Regions from separate parts of the Paenibacillus sp. D51F genome, predicted to be linked through region 1. Evidence: riboswitches for the same ligand, from Rfam matches in the RefSeq annotation. Region 1 holds a riboswitch; the other holds the start of a gene.
What was found. Region 1 has a riboswitch for FMN ahead of ribD (bifunctional diaminohydroxyphosphoribosylaminopyrimidine deaminase/5-amino-6-(5-phosphoribosylamino)uracil reductase RibD). Riboswitches for the same ligand answer to the same signal wherever they lie in the genome.

Region 1 (10,593 bases):
TACCGTCGGCACGTTCAAGGAAATTCCCGGCGTGCGCAAGTACGTCGCCGTCGACGGCGGCATGACCGACAATCCGCGCCCTGCGCTGTATGAATCCAAGTACGACGCCGTGCTTGCGAACCGCGCTTCCGAGCCAGCGAGCGAGACGGTTTCCGTAGCGGGCAAATGCTGCGAGAGCGGCGATATGCTCATCTGGGACCTCGAGCTGCCGAAGGCGGAAAGCGGCGATCTGCTGGCTGTATTCTGCACCGGCGCCTACAACTACGCGATGGCGAGCAACTACAACCGCATCCGCCGGCCGGCCGTCGTCCTCGTCAAGGATGGCCAGTCCGACCTCGCCGTGCAGCGCGAATCTCTGGAAGATATATCCAGAAACGACCTTCTGCCGGAGCGCCTGCGCAAGGCTGGCGTCCAATCTTAGTCGTAAAAGCAAAGCCCTTCGGAGAAACCCGCGTTAATCAACGTCGGGCTTCTCTTTTTTTAATTCCGTTTGCCTATTTCTCCGAGGCTCTTCGGCAGTGAGTGAATTAGACGGATTTTTCGCCTAATTCCTTGAAATTAGGGTAAATAGGAGCGAATAAGAAGGGTTTTCCGCCTTATTCCTTGAGATTAAGGTAAATAGGAGCGAATAAGACGGGTTTTCCGCCTTATTTCTTAAGTTTAAAGTAAATAGGAGCGAATAAGACGGGTTTTCCGCCTTATTCCTTGAGTTTAAGGTAAAAAGGAGCGAATAAGACGGGTTTTCCGCCTTATTTCCTCGAGTTTAGGGTAAAGAGATGGGAATTAGACGAATTATTCGTCTAATTTCAAAAATTTGGAATGAACACCGTGTTTGACGAACTTATCCAACGTATTGATGGACGGACAACAAAGGTATCTCTCTGCTCCTGTGCAAACGGAGCTGTCCTCTGTTTGGACAGCTGCCGTTTTGCTTTTCGAGAATAGAACCCGCGCGAGAACCGCGGTTTCTCTCTGCTCCTGCGCAAACGGGGCTGTCCTCTGTTTGGACAGCGGCCGTTTTGCTTTTCGAGAATAGAACCCGCGCGAGAACCGCGGTTTCTCTCTACTCCTGTGCAAACGGAGCTGTCCTCTGTTTGGGCAGCTGCCGTTTTGCTTTTCGAGAATAGAACCCGCGCGAGAACCGCGGTTTCTCTCTACTCCTGTGCAAACGGAGCTGTCCTCTGTTTGGACAGCTGCCGTTTTGCTTTTCGAGAATAGAACCCGCACGAGAACCGCGGTTTCTCTCTACTCCTGCGCAAACGGGGCTGTCCTCTGTTTGGACAGCTGCCGTTTTGCTTGGAATGCTGCCTTAGTGTATGATAGAATCCGTACATACCGTTAGAGGACAAGGAGTGACTATCATGGCAAAACAAGCAAAAATCACGCTGGAAAACGGCGGAGAAGTGGTTCTGGACCTGTTCGAAAAGGACGCCCCGAACACGGTCGCCAATTTTGAAAAGCTCGCGAACGAGGGCTTCTACAACGGACTGAGCTTCCACCGCGTCATTCCGGGATTCGTCGCTCAAGGCGGCTGCCCGAACGGCACCGGCACCGGCGGCCCTGGCTATACGATCAACTGCGAGATCAACCCGAACAAGCATGAGCGCGGCTCCCTCGCGATGGCGCATGCGGGACGCAATACGGGCGGCAGCCAGTTCTACATCTGCTATCAGCCGCAGCCGCATCTGGACGGACAGCATACGGTCTTCGGCAAAGTTGCCAAGGGCATGGAGTATGTCGATGCGTTCAACAACGGCGCGAAAATGGCCAAAGTAGAAGTTTCCGAGGCTTAAGGAAGGCTTTGCCCGAATAGTCCGGCGGAGGGACAGCCCTCTGCCGGCTTATTTCTTTTCTCCCTTGTCCGCAGCCGCGAAGCCGGAACGGCTCCAATTCCAAGCCGCCGACTTGCAATTTGGATGGAGGCAAGGTAAGATGCAGGAAGAACAGTTATCATTCTGGATACAGTTTCTTGCCGGCATGATCGTTCGACAGGTTTGAACCAAATACAGCGGTTTCCTTCGGGGTCGGGTGAAAGTCCCAACCGGCGGTGATCCGCCTGCGAGCGCCAGAGCAAATGCTCCGCCTCGGCAGCGCGGCAAGTCCGTGACCCGATTGCCATTTCCCGCAAGCTCTCGAGAGCCTGCGGCGCAAGGCAAGCGGTGGACCTGGTGAGATTCCAGGACCGACAGTACAGTCTGGATGGGAGAAGGAGCCGCTTTTGATGCTCGCCATGCCTTGTTCCAAGGCGTCTATTTTGGCATCCATCAGCGAAGGCCATCCCTCCGGATGGAGGATGTTTGGCATATTCGCGAAATGTTTTGCCATAGACACCTGCTGGTACGAAGCATGCATGCGGGAATAGCGACGGGTGTCCGTCTGCTTTCCCCTACCCTGGCAAGGAACTGTACTTTCCTTGCCGGCGTGATCATCCTAAGCGGACTCGATTGTCATCCACACCCCCGAAGGTTTAGCGTCGGGGGTGTTTTTGCGTTATGGAACGGATGGACGACGGATTTTATATGGATCTGGCCCTGGAGATGGCTGCCAAGACGTCGGGGCAGACCTCGGTCAATCCGGTCGTCGGCTGCGTCGTCGTCAACAACGGCCGCATCGTCGGCATCGGAGCGCATCTGAAACGGGGAGAAGGCCATGCCGAGGTGCATGCGCTCAATATGGCCGGCGAAGAAGCGGAAGGCTCGACCGTCTATGTGACGCTAGAGCCATGCAGCCACTTCGGCCGGACGCCGCCGTGCTGCGACCGGATCATTGCCGCCCGCGCGGCCAAGGTCGTGATTGCGGCGATCGACCCGAATCCCGCTGTCGCGGGAAGCGGAGCCGGCAAGCTTCGCGAGGCCGGCATCGAGGTCGTCACCGGAGTCCGCGAAGCGGAATCCAGACGTCTGAATGAAGCGTTCAACAAATTCATAACGACCGGGCTTCCGTTCGTCACGCTCAAGACGGCCTCGACGCTGGACGGCAAGATCGCAGCGAAAAGCGGCGACAGCCGTTGGATTACCGGACCGGAATCACGCGAGGCGGTCCATGCGCTGAGACATCGCCATCAAGGCATCATGGTCGGGATCGGGACCGTGCTGGCCGACGACCCTTCGCTCAGCGCAAGGCTTTCCGTGCCGGCGCTCCAGCCGGTCCGGATCGTTGTCGATTCAACGCTGCGGCTCCCGCCGAAGGCCAAGCTTATGGATGGCGCAGCCCCGGTCATCGTGCTGGCGTCCGGCGCTGCCGACCCGGCGAAGCGGGCAGCTCTGGAAGCCGCCGGCGCCGAGGTGATCCTTTGCGGCCATGGCCGAACGGTCGACTTGAAGCAGGGAATGAAGCAGCTCGGCGAGAGAGAAATCGGCTCGATCCTCCTCGAAGGAGGGGGCAGGCTGAACGGGGGCATGCTGGATAACAGGCTCGTCGACAGGATCAGGCTGTTTTTCGCTCCGAAAATCATCGGCGGGGGAGCCGCTTCGCCGGGAAGCTTTGATTTCGGCGGGTTTCTGCGGATGGAAGAGGCGATAACCCTCGTGGATACGGAGATGGAGCGGTTCGGAGACGACTGGTGCTTGTCCGGAGTTCCGCTTTACGGAGATAAGGAGGCTGAGCCATGTTCACCGGCTTGATCGAAGAAATAGGCACCCTGCAGCGGGTGTCCCAGAGGGGCGAGGCTCTCTTGCTGACTATTGGAGCTTCCAAGGTTTTGGAAGGGGTCGGCCTCGGGGACAGCATTTCCGTCAATGGAGTGTGCCTGACGGTTACTTCCTGGGACAAACGAAGCTTCAATGTCGACGTCATGCCGGAAACCTACCGTCATACGAATCTGAAGGACCTCCCGGCCGGAAGCCCCGTCAATCTGGAACGGGCGATGGCGGCAGGGGGGAGGTTCGGAGGGCATATCGTTCAAGGGCATGTGGACGGCACCGGAATGATCATGCAGCGCAGGGTCGACGCCAACGCGGTCGTGTTCCGGATCAAGCCTCATGATGACGCGCTTATGCGATATGTCATTCCCCAGGGATCCATTACAGTCGACGGAATCAGCCTCACGGTAACCGGTACGGAAGGCGGCGGACTCGACATATCGATCATCCCCCACACGTTGGCCCAGACGGTGCTTCAGCATAAAAAAGCCGGAGACACCGTCAATCTGGAATGCGACATTGTCGGGAAATACGTGGATCACCTGCTTCATTACGGCAGCCGATCCGTATCCTCGCCTTCCGCTTCCCAGCCCTCTGGCGGTCTAAGCGCCGCCTTCCTTGCCGATAATGGATTTATTTGAGAAGCCTGAAGGGAGAGGACAGAAGTGGAACACTTTGACCATCAAGAAGGACCGACACCGTTCGATACCGTCGAGGAAGCGATCCAGGAGCTGCTTGCAGGCAAGCCCGTCATCGTCGTCGACGACGATGACCGCGAGAACGAAGGAGATCTGATCGCGCTGGCCGACAAGCTGTCTCCGGCCGTCGTCAATTTCATGATTACGGAAGCCCGCGGACTCGTCTGCGTGCCGATTACGGCGGAGAGAGCCGAGGAACTGGAGCTGCCTCCGATGGTGTCGCAAAATACGGACTATCACGGAACGGCGTTCACGGTATCCGTCGACCATATCTCCACGACGACCGGCATATCCGCCCATGAGCGTGCGGAGACGATCAAGGCGCTGGTCGACGGGACGGCCAAGGCGGGCGACTTCCGCCGTCCGGGCCATATCTTCCCGCTGATCGCCAAGGACGGCGGGGTGCTGCGCCGGGCTGGACATACGGAAGCCGCGATCGATCTGGCCCGGCTGTGCGGCTCCAAGCCCGGAGCGGCTATCTGCGAAATCATCAAGGAAGACGGAACGATGGCCAGGCTGCCCGATCTGACCGCGTTCAAGGAGAAGCATGGCTTGAAGCTCATTACCATCCAAGCGCTGATCCAGTACCGCCATCGCCGCGACAAGCTTGTCGAACGGGTGGTAGAGGTGAACATGCCGACCGACTTCGGGGTTTTCCGGGCTGTGGCCTACACCAATGAGACAGACGGGAAGGAGCATGTGGCCTTCGTGAAGGGAGAGATCGATCCGTCCAAGCCGACGCTTGTCCGCGTCCATTCGGAATGCTTGACGGGCGACGTCTTCCATTCGCGCCGCTGCGATTGCGGTCCGCAGCTGGCGGCGGCTCTCCGTCAGATCGAGGAAGCCGGGAGCGGCGTCCTGCTCTACATGAGGCAGGAAGGCAGAGGGATCGGGCTCATCAACAAACTCAAAGCCTACAAGCTGCAAGAGCAGGGATTCGATACGGTAGAGGCGAACCTGAAGCTCGGCTTCGGGGCGGACTTGCGGGATTATGGCATTGGAGCCCAGATCCTGCGCGACCTCGGCATCGCCGAGATGCGCCTGATGACGAACAATCCCCGCAAAATCCGCGGTCTGGAAGGCTACGGACTGAGCGTTGTGGAGCGGGTTCCGATCCAGATGGAGCGCAACGAAAGCAATACGAACTATCTGAATACAAAAAAATCGAAGCTAGGCCATCTGTTGGAGTTTGAAATATAAGCCGATTATCATAGAATAGAAAGGTGTGTTCAGTTCCATGACGAAATATTATGAAGGACATCTGGTCTCGCAAGGTCTTAAATACGGGGTTGTCGTCGGCAGGTTCAACGAATTCATCACAGGCAAGCTGCTGAGCGGGGCGCTGGATGCGTTCAAGCGCCATGGCGCTGGAGAAGAAGAAGTGGAAGTGGCCTGGGTTCCGGGAGCGTTCGAGATTCCCTTGATCGCGCAGAAAATGGCCGAAAGCGGCAAGTACGATGCGGTCATTACGCTCGGTGCTGTCATTCGGGGATCGACGCCCCACTTCGACTACGTATGCAGCGAGGTAGCCAAAGGGGTGGCGGCCATCAACCTGAAGACCGGGATTCCGACCATCTTCGGCGTTCTGACGACCGATTCCATCGAACAGGCCGTGGAGCGGGCCGGAACAAAGGCAGGCAACAAAGGATGGGAAGCGGCGACGGCAGCCATCGAGATGGCGAATCTGACCCGATCCATCCAGGGCTGAGCAAGGAACAGACCTTGCCGGCGCAACGTTCCGCCGTCCGATACGCATACGAACGAGCGGGACGACTAGACGGAGGGTGAAGCGGCATGTCCGTGCACTACAAACTGGAGTCATTTGAAGGGCCGCTGGATCTGCTGCTTCACTTGCTCGACAAAGAAGAAATCGAAATCTACGACATACCGGTAAGCCGCATCACGGATCAGTATATGGAGTATCTTCATGCGATGCAGGAGATGGAGCTGGATGTGACGAGCGAGTTTCTCGTCATGGCTGCCACTCTGCTCGCGATGAAGAGCGGCCAGCTGCTGCCGAGGCCTCCGGTCATGGAGGAATACGAAGAGTACTGGGATGAGGACGAAGGCCTTGACCCGCGGGATGAGCTCGTGCTCAAGCTGGTGGAATACCGCAGGTTCAAGCAGCTTGCCGAGCAGCTTCGCGACCGCGAGATGGCCAGAAGCCTCGTGTACAGCAAGGAGCCGGAGGACCTGACTCCTTATTTGAAGGAAGACGACACCCATCCTCTGGAAGGGCTTGACTTGACCGACCTCATGGCCGCCTTCCGCAAAGCTCTGCGCAAGGCCGTCCGCCGCAGCGCCGTCGCTACGGTGCACAGGGACGAGATCAGCGTGAAGGACCGCATCCGTGACATCTCTGAGCTGCTGCGCGAGCATGAGACGGTCCGCTTCTCCCGGCTGATCGGCGGCGGCTTGGAGCGTCATGAGATCGTCGTGACGTTTCTGGCCATTCTGGAGCTGATGAAGATGAAGCAGGTCCGCGTGTTCCAGAACAGCCTGTTCGACGATATTGTCATCCATTGGAGAGGGGAAACGTCTGAAAGTGATGTATCAGCAACTGAAATCGATTATTGAGGGACTCCTGTTCATGGCAGGAGATGAAGGACTGAACGCCCGCCAGCTGGCGGATATCATGGAGATCGACGCCAAGGCCGCGGCGGACATCGCCCACTCTCTCCAAGCAGATATGGAGAAGGACGGGAGGGGGATCCGCATCGCCGAAGTGGCAGGGGCATTCCGATTCACGACCCATCCCGGCCATGCGGCCTACTTCGAGCGGATGGCTTACAGTCCGACGCGGTCGAGCTTGTCCCAGGCGGCGCTTGAAACGCTGGCGATCGTAGCCTACCGCCAGCCGATTACGAGGGTGGAGATCGAGGAGATCCGCGGGGTCAAGAGCGAGAAGGCGATCCAGACTCTGGCCGCCAAGGATCTGATCGAAGAGAAGGGCAGAGCCGAGCAGATCGGCAGGCCGATCCTGTACGGGACGACCCGGTCCTTCCTCGACCACTTCGAGCTGTCATCCTTGGCCTCTCTGCCCGAGCCTTCCTCGGTCAGTCCGGACAACGATCTGGACGAGCAGACCCAGCTGCTGTTCGACAGGCTGGAGCAGCGGCAGCTGACGATAGACGATGCGGACAGGGAAGGAAACGACTGACGCGGAATGCAAAAAAGATCGGCATAAGCCGGTCTTTTTTTTCATTTCTGGGCATGCTAGCCATAGGCGCGGCCGCAGAAGAACAGCCAAGGCTGCCCTCAAAGGTGGTGCAGACATGCTTGGCTACCCTTATGGCTGGCTTACGCCTCTTATTCTGCTCGCAATCGCCGTCGCCTCCGCTTGGCTGGCTCCGCTGCGGATCCGGGCGGAGTTCGAGCGGACAGGCAAGGATGACAATATCGTCGTTGAATTCCGGACCTTGTTCGGGCTTCTGCATTACAAGTGGTCCGTTCCGTTCATCCGCCTGACCGGCGGCGGTGTCGATGTCCGCAACCAGACCAATCTGGATAAGGGCGTCCTGGACACGGAGACACGCAGAGACGGCAAGGTTACGATGGAGAGCGTGAACAAGTGGATCGAGCGGGCCAAACGAATGTTGAGGCAGACCGACGATCTGACCGGCCTTGCGCGCCATACGCTTTCGAGAGTGGAAGTGCGGAAATGGGAATGGAACTCCGCCATCGGAACCGGGGACGCGGTATGGACCGCAATGGCCACGGGAATGGTATGGTCCGTCAAATCGACCATTCTTGGCGTGCTCTCGCAGCTGACCCGGCTCAAAACAAAGCCTTCCGTCACGGTCCAGCCCGAATACCGCGGCGCAGGGTTTACAACGAGTTTCTTGTGCATAGCCCAAATCCGCTTTGGTTATGCTATCCTTGCCGGACTGCAGCTGCTTGTCCGGATGAAGAGAACGGGAGGAGGCGTCAGATTATGGCAGAACATCCTATTCAAGGCCTAATGCAGACCGCCATGGAGAACATCAAGGAAATGGTGGACGTCAACACGATCGTCGGCGATCCCGTGCAGACGCCGGACGGCAGCGTCATCATGCCGATCAGCAAAGTCGGCTTCGGTTTTGTCGCGGGAGGAAGCGACATCCGTTATGACGGATCGGACAATAGCGCGCAGTCCCAAACGGAGGGAAGCTCGGCGAACATATCGCTGCCATTCGGCGGCGGCAGCGGCGGCGGGGTATCCATCACGCCGATCGCATTTCTAGTTGTCGGCAGTCATGGCGTCCGCGTCGTGCCGCTAGACAACCAGACGCATCTCGTCGAGAGAGTCATCGATTCGGTGCCGCAGGCGTTCGAGAAGATTACCGGCATGTTCCGCAGCAACAACGGGACAGAACGTGTGGAAAGCACTCTTATCGACACCGATCATCTCATTTGATTTTCCGGGCCAATAGGCCTTTCCGCTGCCCGCGAGACGGGCAGTTTTTTTTCTTGGAAGAGAGCTTGTTCATAATTGCGGGACAAGGCACATAATCTATCAACAGGGAGTCGGCCCTTGGCTGATCCTTCAAGGAGGATGTACGAATTGACGGCAAAATCGGCATTCAAAACGTGGGGCGCGGCGCTGCTGTCCTGCGCTCTTGTCCTTACGGTCCGGACGGGAACAGCTGCGGCCGAGCCCGCTCCGTTGTCCACCAGCGCCAAGGCCAGCGCATTGATCGACGTGCAGTCCGGCAGGATTCTGTACAGCGAGTCGGGCGACGAGCCGATGCTTATCGCCAGCCTGACCAAGATCATGACCGCGATCACCGCCATCGAAGACGGAAATATCAAGGATACGGTGACTGTAGGTCCGCGTGCCGTGGGCAAGGAAGGCTCTTCGATCTATTTGCGCCTGGGCGAGAAAATGAGCCTGCACAATATGCTGTACGGCCTGATGCTGCGTTCCGGCAACGATGCCGCCACGGCGATCGCGGAGCATGTCGGAGGTTCGGAGGAAGGCTTCGTCCGCATGATGAACGAGAAGGCGGAATGGATCGGTCTGGAGCATTCGCATTTCGAAAACCCCCATGGACTGGACCAGAAGGGCCATCTCTCCACAGCGAACGATCTTGCGAAGCTTGCCGCCTATGCCCTGCACAATCCGGTGTTCGCGGACATCGTCAAGACCAAGGTGCGCAAAGCGCCGAACCCCAACGATCCGTGGGACTACAGCTGGGCGAACAAGAACAAGATGCTGGCCTTCTATGAAGGCGCGGACGGGGTCAAAACCGGCTATACGAAAACAGCTCTGCGCTGCCTGGTGAGCTCTGCGACCCGGAACGGCCAGCAGCTTGCGGCCGTCACCTTGAACGACCGGGACGATTGGAAGGATCATCAGAACATGCTTGATTGGGGATTCCAGCATTACCCTTTACGCCAGATCGCCAAGAAAGGCGAGGCAGTCCAAGGCTATCCCCTGGCGTCCGGGAGAAGCTTCAGCTACCCGCTTGCCGAGGGAGAGGAAGCCGGACTGACCGCGAAGCTTATTCTGCTGGACTCGGCGAAGCAGCCGACGCGCTATGCTCTCGGAGAACGCGGCAAGCTGGAATGGTCGCTGGCAGGAAAGCCGATCGGCGGGTCACCTGTCTATGATGCCGGCAGCCCGAGGCTCGGCATGCCCGACAAGCCTGCGGGTTCGTTCCGGCCGGGCGGCATGTTCCCGACCCGCTCCGAGAGATTCGCGGCAGCGCTCAAGAAGACGGAAGAGGTATTGTTCGGCAAGTAGAGCGGAAGGAGCTGATGCCGGTTGGTCAACTGGATCTGGCTGTTTTTCATCGTGGTCAGCATCGCGGCGGCGGCATTCACAGGCAGGATGGACCAAGTCACGCAGGCGGCTTTCGACGGAGCCAAAAACGGAGTGACGATCTGCTTCGGGCTGATCAGCATTCTCGTATTCTGGATGGGACTCATGAGAATTGCCGAGGACGCCGGGCTGCTGAAGCGGCTGGCCAAGCTGCTGAGCCCTCTCGTGCGCCTGCTGTTCCCGGATGTGCCGAGCGGCCATCCAGCGCTTGGCTATATCATGAGCAACATGAGCGCCAACATCCTGGGACTCGGCAATGCCGCCACGCCGATGGGAATCAAGGCGATGCAGGAGCTGCAGAAGCTCAATCCGAGGCCGGACACGGCCAGCCCGGCCATGTGCACCTTGCTTGCCCTCAATACATCCAGCATCACGCTCGTCCCTACGACTCTGATCGCAATCCGGATGAACTACGGCTCTGCGAACCCGGCGGAGATCGTCGGCACGACGC
Region 2 (10,593 bases), on a different contig from region 1:
TTCCATCGACTATGACGGCGAGGAGCTGATCTCCTTCCGCAAGCTGCTGAAGCAATCGGAGCCCAAGCCGCCCGGAGTGCCGATCGACGCCCGCAACGATTTGGCTCTGATCCAGTATACGGGCGGCACGACGGGCTTCGCCAAGGGCGTCATGCTTACCCATCGCAATCTGATCGCCAATACGATCCAGTCCAAGCTGTGGAACTATAGGGCCGGAGGCCCGGAAGAGCGCTATCTCGCCGCGCTGCCCTTTTTCCACGTCTTCGGCATGACCGTGCTGCTCAACCAGGGCATCCTGAACGGCTCGACGCTTGACCTGCTCCCAAGGTTCGAGATCAAGCAGGTGCTCCGTGCGATCGCCAAAAACAAAGCTACTGTCTTTCCTGGCGCGCCGACGATGTACATTGCCGTCATCAATTATCCCGATATCAGGAATTATGATCTTTCGTCGATCAAAGCCTGCATCAGCGGGGCAGCCTCGCTGCCGCTCGAGGTGCAGGAGAGATTCGAGCAGCTCACGGGAGGCAAGCTGATTGAAGGGTACGGCCTTACGGAGGCGTCGCCGGTCACGCATGCGAACAATATCTGGGAGAAGCGCAAGCCGGGATCCATCGGCATTCCTTTCCCTGATACGGAAGCCAAGATCGTCCATCCCGATACCGGGGAGGACGTCGAGGCCGGCGAGATCGGAGAGCTGATCGTCCGCGGGCCGCAGGTTATGTCCGGCTATTGGAACCGTCCCGAGGATACGGCAGGCACGATCAAGAACGGCTGGCTCTATACTGGCGATCTCGGCCGGATGGATGCGGACGGCTATTTCTTCATCTTGGACCGGCGCAAGGATCTCATCATCGCGGGAGGGTATAATATATATCCCCGCGAGGTGGAGGAAGTGCTGTTCGAGCATCCCGACGTCGAGGAGGCGATCGTCGCCGGCATCAATGACCCTTACCGGGGAGAGACGGTGAAGGCTTATATCGTTCTCAGAAGCGGCGCGCAGGAGGATCCTCAGGCGTTGAAGGCGTTTTGCAAGGAAAGGCTTGCCGCCTACAAAGTGCCCAAGGTGTACGAGTTCCGCGCGGCGCTGCCCAAGACGCTCGTCGGCAAGGTGCTTCGGCGCAAGCTGATCGAGGAAGAGCAGGAGAACGAGAAAACGGCAAAGGATTGAAGCGCCGTCTGAAAGGAGAACGCCGGATGGACAAAAACTTGGAAGCGGATTCAACGATCCTGGCCAAACAAATGGCGATCTGGGAGGAAGCGGCGAAAGAGTCATTCTGGGGTTTTCTGGGCGCCGAGATGCAGCAGCTGGAAAACGGCAAATGCGTCGTCCACCTCGATGTCCAGCCGCATCATATGAACCTGATCGGCATTCTGCATGGCGGGGTATATGCGACGCTGATCGATTCCGCGATGGGGATGGCCGCGATGGCGGCCCATCCGGAGACGGCTGTCGTGACGACGAACCTGAACCTTAATTATGTCTCGCCGATCAGGGAAGGGCGGCTGGTCGTCTCGGCCGAGATCGTCCATCAATCCCGCAAGATGATCAGCACGCAAGCATACGCTCGCACGGAGCAAGGGGACTTATGCGCCTTCGGCACCGGAACGTTCCGCGTGCTCGGCAATTAGGCTGCCCGCATCGCTCTGATTTCACCGCTTCTGCCGCCGCAGAAGCGGTTTTTGCGTTCGCTTGAGCTTATTGAAGGTAGCCATGAAGCTACCGAGCTTGACCGGTCTGGAGCTTCTGCGGCAGAAGCAGCGAAAAAAGCTGGGAAAACCGTCTTACTCGCTGCTCATGCGGCAGAAGCAGTCGAAAGCAAGAAATAAGCGGAAAAACCGTCTTACTCGGAGCATCTGTGGATGAAGCAGCGAATAAGCCGAAAAAACCGTCTAACTCGGAGCTTCTGAGGCAGAAGCAGCCAAATAAGCCGAATAAATCGTCTAATTCAGAGCTTCTGGGGCAGAAGAAGCCAAATAAGCGGATAAAACCGTCTTACTCGGAGCATCTGAGGATGAAGCAGCGAAATAAGCAGAAAAAAACGTCTAACTCGGAGCCTCTGCAGTAGAAATGGGCAAATAAGCCGAAAAAACCGTCTAACTCGGAGCCTCTGTAGCAGAAGGAGTGAATTAAGCTGAAAAAACCGTCTAACTCAGAGCTACTGGGTTAGAAGCAGCCAAATAAGCGGAAAAAACCGTCTAACTCGGAGCTTCTGAGGCAGAAGCAGCCAAATAAGCCGAAAAAATCGTCTAACTCAGAGCTTCTGGAGCAGAAGAAGCCAAATAAGCGGAAAAAACCGTCTTACTTGGGAAAACCGTCTAACTCGGAGCTACTGTGGCAGAAGCAGCCCAATAAGAGGGGATAACCGTCTAACTCGGAGCTTCTGCGGCAGAAGCAGCCAAACAAGCGGGAAAACCCGTCTAACTTGGTTTTCAAGCCTTTTGCTGCTCGGCGAGCCTGCATCCGAACCCTTTTGATTCTCCTGCACGTCTGTTTTCAAGTAGAGGCGCAAATTGCTTTCTAAGCGGCGAAATGAAAAAATAGATGGAGATCATTGGGCTGGAAAGGAGATCGAATTATGGGAGAAACTGCGGTTGTTGCAGGAGGAACCGGCCTAGTCGGCCGCGAGCTGCTCAAGCTGCTGCTTGCCGGAGGCCGCTACGCCAACGTCATTGCGATCGGACGCCGTCCAACGGGGCTGTCGGATCCGAGGCTTGAGGAGAGGACGATGGAATCCGGCCAGCCGGAGCAATGCCTCGAAGGCATTACGGGAGGCTACGACCTGTTCATCGCCACGGGCACGACGATCAAGAAAGCGGGTACGCAGGAAGCGTTTCGACGGGTGGATTACGAGCTTCCGCTGCGGCTTGCCGAAATGGCGGCTTCGCAGGGAGCCGGCGCGCTTGTGATCGTTTCGTCGATCGGCGCTTCGCCGGGCTCCCGGTATTTCTATCTTCGGGTCAAGGGCGAGCTGGAGCGGCAGCTGGAAAAGCTAAGCCTCCGGCGTCTGATCCTGCTCAGGCCGTCCCAGCTGCTCGGGGAGCGCCAGGAGCGGCGGCCGGGAGAGAAATGGGCAGCAGCGCTTGCGCAGCCGCTGTCGGGGCTGATGGTCGGCAAGCTGGCCCGCTACCGGCCCGTTCATGCGGCGACGGTTGCGTCCGCCATGCTGGAGGCGGCGAAGAGCGCTCCCGCTGGAGTGACGGTGCTGGAGTCACAGCAGATTGCCGCCATCGGCTCGTACGGATGGGGGGCGGATGAATGACATCATTCAGCAAGGCTGCATTCTGCGCAGCTGCGATCATGCTCGCGGCGTCTCTATCCGCCTGCAGCGGCGGAGACAACAAAGCCGGCTCGTCAGGAGGAAGCACGGACATGGATGGAACTGCGACCATCCCATCCTCCTCGCCTGATCCGAGCAATGGCGGACAGGAGCCGCCTGCATCGCCGTCACAAAAAGCGAGCGCGCCAATGACGCCTGAATCGCCTTCTCCGTCAACGAGCGCTCCAAATGCGGCAGAATCGCCTTCACCGTCAACGAACGCGCCAAATGCGGCAGAATCGCTGTCACCGTCAACGAGCGCGCCAAATGCGGCAAAATCGCCGTCACCGTCAGCGAGCGTGCCGAAGCCGGCAGAATCGCATTCACCGTCAGAGAGCGTGCCGAAGCCGGCTGCGTCCGGAAAACCGTCCGCGTCGCCGTCGCCGGATCTCGTGAGCTCCGCGTCAGCAGTCTCTGCTCTTGGAGAGAAATCCTTGTCCCCCTACTTCAGCTTTGCCGACGAGACGGGAACGAAGCTGATGATCGTGCCGGATATCCGGGGAGAGATCGATCCGCAGGCTCTCTCTTCGATCAAGACCGCAGCGGGAGCAGGCGGCAGGACGCTGCCGGTGTCTTACGCGGGAGTGCAGCAAGGAGACGAGAAGGATAACGGGAGGCAGACGGCATCCAACTTTGTCCATATGAAGGGTTATGTGTTCCAGGTTGAAAAAGGGACTGCAAAGCTGAACGCCACCTATTATATGCTTCGCGGCCAAGCCGCTCCAGATGCATTCTTCCCGGTGGAGGAAAGGAAGGATGCCAAGCCGGACGCCTCTCTGTTGAAGGCCATTGCCCAAGAAAAGAAGCGCAAGGTCGACCAGGCTTGGACGATCGGCCGGATCGACAGGAACGGAAATTCTGTGGATCTGCTGCTGATCCAGTTCGTGCGGGATCAAAAAAGCATGCTGGCGAGCCTCGTTCTCGTACCGGAGGAATCGAAACCCCTTTACAAGGACTTCCCGGCGGATTATGATGAAAATTCTACGTGGACCGTGGATGATGGCGGCAGCATGAGCCCGGAATCCTTTTCCTTGCGCTTTGCCGCGCGTACCGGCGAAGGCATGGTTCTGGGCATGGAATGGAATGCCGCCGAGGGCAGCAATTCCTTTTTGCTGCAAGCCGATTCCGGCAAGCTGGCCGATCTCGGCATCGGCGGCGGAAGATACATGAGTCCATGACGGGGCATGACGCTGCCCCGCAGAAATCTAGAACCAAGCGGAGGCTGCAGCGCATTTGACCCCATATCCTTTCGAATTTGATCCGACCCGTCCCTTCATCGAGCAAGCCAGCGACTGGATCTCGGATGTTTTCTACGATATTCTGCCTGAAGCCGGCTTTGAAGTCCGCGATGAGCAGATTTACATGGCCTTCCAGCTGGAACGGGCCTATAAGGAAAAGAAAACGCTGTTCGCCGAGGCCGGCGTCGGCACGGGTAAAACACTCGTCTACCTGCTCTATGCCGTCGCATATGCCCGGTATACCCGCCGGCCTGCTGTCATCGCTTGCGCCGACGAATCGCTGATCGAGCAGCTGACGAAGGCGGAGGGAGACATCGCCAAGCTGGCGGCTTACCTGGACCTGCAGGTGGATGCCCGGATGGCGAAGTCGCAAAGCCAGTATCTGTGCCTCAACAAGCTCGACGACGTGCGGGGAGACGAAGGCTACGAGGCGATCTACGAGACGCTTCCCGAATTCGTGCGCAAGCCCGACACGCTGCAGTCCTTCCATCCGTACGGCAGCCGCAAGGATTATGCCGGGCTCGACGACGCCAGCTGGTCGAAGATCGGCTGGGACGTGTTCCAGGACTGCTTCGTCTGCCCGCAGCGCCATCGCTGCGGCATGACGCTGTCGCGCGACCATTACCGGAAGTCGCCCGATCTTATTATTTGCTCCCATGATTTTTACATGGAGCATGTGTGGACGGCCGAAGCGCGCAAGCGGGAAGGCCAGCTGCCGCTGCTGCCCGAGCATAGCTCGGTCGTATTCGATGAAGGCCATCTGCTGGAGACGGCGGCCCAGAACGCATTGACCTACAAGCTCCAGCACTCGGTATTTGAATCCATCATCAGCCGTCTGCTGCAGAACGACATCCGCGAAACGCTGGCGTATGCGATCGAGGACGCCATCACTCGCAGCGAGGAGCTGTTCCGGCGCCTGCAGCAGGCCAGCCGTCCCGTCGAAGGATCGGAACGTCTGGAGTTCGAGCTGACGCCGGGCCTGCTCCGGGAAATCCGCGCATTCCGCTCCTTGCTGGAAGAGATCGAGGAGCAGCTCGTATTCGAGAGCGGCTTGTTCACCCTGGACGGTTATCACCTGACGATCGTGGAAGAGCATCTCGATATGATCGGCACGGCCCTGGCGCTGTTCGAAAAGCCGGAAGGGCTCATCACCTGGCTGCTGCCGGATCCTGACGGCTTGACGCTGGTCATGATGCCGAGGCTGGTCAAGGAAGTGCTCCGGGAGCGGGTATTCGCCAAATCGATGCCGATCATCTTCTCTTCGGCTACGCTGTCGGCTGGAGGCTCCTTCCATTATGCGGCCGATACGCTCGGAATCGAGGATTACTTGAGCTTCAGCACTCCGTCTCCGTACGATTATGCTTCCCAGATGGAGATCCATCTCGATCCTGCCGCGGCAGCGGAGGACAAGAGGCGGCGCACGGTCGAGGCGCTCCGCCACAGCGGAGGAAGGGCTCTCCTCCTCTTCCCGTCCCGCAAGCAGCTGGAGTCGTTCCGCGACTGGGCTGCCGGAGCGCCGGAGATGAAGGAATACCGGATGCACTTTGAAGGCACGGCGGAAATAAGCAGCCTGATCACGGCTTTCCAGCAAGACGAGGAAAGCGTCCTGTGCGCCCATACCCTATGGGAAGGACTCGATGTGCCGGGTCCGTCGCTGTCGCTCGTCGTCGTCTGGGATCTGCCTTGGCCGCCGCGTGATCCGGTCTTCAACGCCCGGCGCCAAGCGGCGGAGAGCGCCTTCGAGGAAATCGAGGTTCCGTTCATGCAGCTGAGGCTGAGGCAAGGGGTCGGGAGACTGATCCGGTCGCGCGGTGACAGCGGGGAAGTCGTCATCCTGTCCTCGCAGCTGCTTGACCGTCAAGTTCGGGAAGCCGTCGTGTCGGTGCTGCCCGAAGGAACGTTACAGGAGGAGAATTGATATGGAAATTACGGAATACAGCGTGGAGAAAATCAAGGATCCGTTCGGCATTCTGGACGGACAGCGGTATGAATACCTGCTTCAGATCGAGGTTGACGAAGAGGACGAGCTGTATTCGCCGAGCGGCCTGTACGTGCGCGCGGTGTACAAGCAAGAAGGAGCGGGAGGCTCCATCATCCGCCACGAGATCCGCGAGCGGGGCAGCGACCGGCTGCTGGACTTCGGCCTTGAGGATGAAGAGCTCGCCGAACTGGAGACGTTCTGCATGGAACATATCGCCGATTCGGAAGCAAACGGATAAACAGGCAAGAGCCCGCGGCTGCTGGTCAGCGCGGGCTCTAGTTCTACTTATGGGGGAGAGACATATGCAGCCTTTTACGGAAAAAGTGATCCGGGTCGTCGGCGCCATCCCGGAAGGCAAGGTCATGACCTACGGCTCGGTCGCGGCAGCGGCCGGAAGCCCGCGCGCCGCCCGCCAGGTCGTCCGCATCCTCCATTCCATGGGGGAGAAGTACGGGCTGCCCTGGCATCGCGTCGTCAACGCGGCAGGCTCCGTGTCGCTGCCGGGAGATGCCGGCGAGCTTCAAAGGGCATTGCTGGCCGCGGAAGGCATCGAAGAAGGCTTGCGCGGAGCGATCGATCTCGAGCGGCATCGGCATGATGCGGATGTAGAGTCGATCGATCTCGAGCGGCATCGGCATGATGCGGATAAAGAGGCAATCGATCTTGAGCGGCATCGGCATGATCCGGATGGTGAGCAGTCCGGCGGCGAAGACGGATATTAGGCGGCGGGCTGCTCCGCTGCAGCTCTGGCCGTGCTGCGGCTGAGCATGACGAGCACGCCCCAGATGAGCAGGAAGCCGATCAGCTCATGAACCTTGAGCACGGATCCGAATACGATCCAGTTGATGAGGACGCCGACGGCAGGGAAGGCAAGCTCGGCCAGCGTGGCGATGGAAGCCTTGGTCGAGGAGAGCCCTTTATAATAAAGCAGCATGCTCAGCAGCCCGGGAATGAAAGCCTGGAAGAGCAGGTTGACGATGAGAATCGCAGCCGTGCCCGAGCTGCCGAGCGGCTTCCAGGCATCTCCGGCGGCCAGCAGCAGAATGCCGAGCAGCGGTATGGCGAGCAGGAAGCGGAGCGAAGTGACGATAGGGAAGCCGAGCTTCTTCTTCAGCAGGTATTTGCCCATGACGGTCGATCCGCCCCACAGGAAAGCGGCCGCGATCGAATACAGGGCTGCCTGGGAGCCGAGATCATGCAGGCCGAGCTGCGGAGCATGGAAGCCGAATGTAAGCAAGTACGTTCCGGCGAGTGCGACGAGCAGATACCAGGAAAAGCGGGCTGGGAAGGATTCCTTGAGCATGAAGCGGGCAAGAATGATGGCCAGCAGCGGCTGCAGCTTCTGCAGCAGCAGGACGGCATTGAAGTTGCCCATCGTGAACGCGGACGTGAACAGCACCGTGGCGATGGCGGAGCCGCCCCAGGAAACGAAGAACAGGGCTCCGACGACGCCGAGGGTGAGCTTGCCGGTGAGCTGATGACGGTAATGGATAAGGACCGGTACGGCATAGAGAGCGAGCAGAAGATGCTCCAGGAAAACGATCTGCGGAGACGTGAAGGTTTTCAGAAGCAGGATGCGGAAGAGGGGATCGACTCCCCAGAGTGTCGCGCCGAGAACGACGTACCAGATGCCGCGGCTGCGGGTGAACAGGCTTTTGTCCGCGCTGAGCGGACGGTCAAGCGTAGCTGTGTCTTTCAATTCAACAACCTCCAGTGGCGGGTTTTTGAATTGAACCTCGTAGAAGCTCATAACCCCCGCCAGTGACAAATGGCGGGGGCACGAAATAATACGCCTCGCCATGATCGTGGCACGAAGCGCATTAAACCTTCTCTCATCCGGACTGTCACCGTCGGCCTTGGACTCGCACCAAGTCAGTCCCGGATCCGCATATGCAGTTCCGGGAGTCGCGGGCTTCGGCGCGCGTTCGCGCCGTCACCGCCGGTAGGGAATCGCACCCTGCCCCGAAGGTTCATATTCAGTTGCGTGAATTATATCACAAGGTGACAGCACTCGACAAGAAAAGTTCATGGTTGCAAGGAGCAGCAGAGCATCTCCCCAGGTATAATAAGGAGACAAGCGCAACAGGGAAAGGGGAATACAGGTCATGAAGAAATGGACATTTGCGGCGATCGCGGTTCTCGTGCTTCTGGTCGCGGCGGGCTGCGGATCTTCCGGCAACGCGCCATATCAGGACGAATCGGCGGTCAAGGTCGCGATTACGAGCGACCCGGCAGCCGTGGCCGGAACGCCGCTGCAGCTGACAGCGGCCATCGAGGGACTGGTCACGGAAGAGAACCTGAAGATCGACTTCGACATCCGGGAAGAAACGGAGCAGGAGCTCCCTATTTTGATCACATCCAAGAAGAAGGCCCAGGGACAGTATGAGGTCACGCATACGTTCGATAAGCCGGGCAAATACGTCATCTACATCCATATCTATTCCGGAGACGATCTCCATATCATCAAGCGCAGCACGTTCGACGTCGCTTGATCCGGAAGCCGGCCAAGGGCTGTCCCCATCGGGGGACGGCCCTTTTTGCATTCCCGCTTGAGGCGCTGGACAGACATGTCCATCCCTGGCTATCGCGGATCGGCATGCCCGTGGCGTATGCGTTCCCGGATTGTACACGCCGCCCGTCACATTTGCGCAGTCTGCTGTCCATGGAATCGCATGCGAAGCGGGCTGCGGATCCGCTTGGCATCGGCATCAGCCTGAAGCCTCAAGCTCCGCTTGGCATCGGCATCAGCCTGAAGCCTCAAGCTCCGATGAGCTGCCGCTCGATGGGCGGCGTCTTGCAGCAAGATGCCGGGAGAGCAGGAGGAAGAAGAGGAAAGCGAGCGCGCTCAAAACCAGATTGACGGCAATGACGGTCTGGTACGAATGCTGAAGCCGGTAAAGGATGCCTCCTCCGAGCGCGGCAGCCGCTCCTCCGAGCTGATGGACGAGCAGCAGAAATCCGGTGCGCAGGCCGCCCGGTCCGCCGGCGCTCTCCTCCGCGAGCAGAATGCCGCCCGATACGGCGCCAACATAGCTTGCGCCGAAGAGCAGCGAGAAAAATACAGGCGACAGCTGCAGATGGGGAAGCAGCAAGGAAAAGGCGAGGACGCGGACTCCAAACAGCAAAGCCAGCGCTGACGAGCGGGAGGAGCGGTCCAGGAAATAGGAGAACAGGAGCCCGCCGCAAACTTCGAGCACGCCGAGCAGGCTGAGGGAAGCGGCGATTGTCGCTGTCGGCACATGCGAGTGCTGATGGATGGCGGCCAGGTTCATTTCCACGGTGCCCATGCTGAAGCCGCAGGCAAGGAGAGAGAAGGAGACGGCGAGGAATACGCGGTTTCGGGCCATGTCCAGCAGCGCGGCGGATTTCTCCCGCCAGCTCCGGGGTGAGTCCGCTGAAGAGGCGCCGGAACTTCCGGACGGAGCTGCGGAATGCGGCTTTTGGCCGTCCTCCGGTGGAAGGGCCGTTTCAGGAGCTGCGGAGAGCCCTTTTTTCTCGCGGAGAGGAACGTTCTCCGTATCGCCATGCCGGCTTGCCGCCCGGCGCCGGAAGACTAGCGCCGCCAAAGGCAGGAACAGCAGGTGGACGACGAGCAGCACAACATAGAGCTGTCTCCACTCGTACTTGTGGCCTTGCGTCAGCAGCGGCGTCAGCACGGCCAGGCCAAGCGACCCGGCGCTGCCGAGCAGAGCGAGCGCTTTGGCTCGGTGATGGCGGAACCAGTCCTGCACGAGCATATAGGCCGAGGTGGCTCCGAGCCCGCTCAATCCGGCAAGCAATCCGTTCCCGAGCCAATATCCGAGCGTGCCGGGAATGAACAGCACCGAGGCGGCGCCGAGGGCGTTCATCGCGGCGGAGATTCCCATCGCCGCTGCATAGCCTTTGCGGTCGGCGAGAAGGCCGCCGAGCGGCGCGCATACGGCGGTCAGCACGATGGCGGTCGACCACGAAAAGCCGAGAAAGTCCCGCCCGACGCCGAGGTCGGCGGTAATTTCCGGCTGGAAAAAGGCGATGACGATGCGGCCCAGCGAGCCTGCGAAGGTAAAGCACCATAAGA

Region 2: linked by a shared signal. The riboswitch ahead of ACLBWT_RS16085 (DMT family transporter) and the one ahead of ribD (bifunctional diaminohydroxyphosphoribosylaminopyrimidine deaminase/5-amino-6-(5-phosphoribosylamino)uracil reductase RibD) in region 1 are both predicted to bind FMN.

Annotation. Positions count from the first base shown of each region.
Region 1 is NZ_JBKFAO010000002.1:130,470-141,062, reverse strand. It holds gene lysA (diaminopimelate decarboxylase) at 1-421, shown strand, start outside; gene ACLBWT_RS04190 (peptidylprolyl isomerase) at 1,362-1,793, shown strand; FMN riboswitch at 2,011-2,215, shown strand; gene ribD (bifunctional diaminohydroxyphosphoribosylaminopyrimidine deaminase/5-amino-6-(5-phosphoribosylamino)uracil reductase RibD) at 2,493-3,623, shown strand; gene ACLBWT_RS04180 (riboflavin synthase) at 3,608-4,282, shown strand; gene ACLBWT_RS04175 (bifunctional 3,4-dihydroxy-2-butanone-4-phosphate synthase/GTP cyclohydrolase II) at 4,307-5,539, shown strand; gene ribH (6,7-dimethyl-8-ribityllumazine synthase) at 5,577-6,047, shown strand; gene ACLBWT_RS04165 (segregation and condensation protein A) at 6,134-6,916, shown strand; gene scpB (SMC-Scp complex subunit ScpB) at 6,888-7,499, shown strand; gene ACLBWT_RS04155 (DUF2953 domain-containing protein) at 7,615-8,301, shown strand; gene ytfJ (GerW family sporulation protein) at 8,274-8,735, shown strand; gene ACLBWT_RS04145 (serine hydrolase) at 8,874-10,064, shown strand; gene ACLBWT_RS04140 (nucleoside recognition domain-containing protein) at 10,086-10,593, shown strand, end outside.
Region 2 is NZ_JBKFAO010000008.1:155,743-166,335, reverse strand. It holds gene ACLBWT_RS16125 (AMP-binding protein) at 1-1,168, shown strand, start outside; gene ACLBWT_RS16120 (PaaI family thioesterase) at 1,195-1,629, shown strand; gene ACLBWT_RS16115 (NAD-dependent epimerase/dehydratase family protein) at 2,577-3,260, shown strand; gene ACLBWT_RS16110 (hypothetical protein) at 3,297-3,644, opposite strand; gene ACLBWT_RS16105 (hypothetical protein) at 3,752-4,495, shown strand; gene ACLBWT_RS16100 (ATP-dependent DNA helicase) at 4,551-6,473, shown strand; gene ACLBWT_RS16095 (DUF6509 family protein) at 6,475-6,774, shown strand; gene ACLBWT_RS16090 (MGMT family protein) at 6,839-7,258, shown strand; gene ACLBWT_RS16085 (DMT family transporter) at 7,255-8,235, opposite strand; FMN riboswitch at 8,357-8,510, opposite strand; gene ACLBWT_RS16080 (FixH family protein) at 8,642-9,028, shown strand; gene ACLBWT_RS16075 (MFS transporter) at 9,281-10,593, opposite strand, start outside.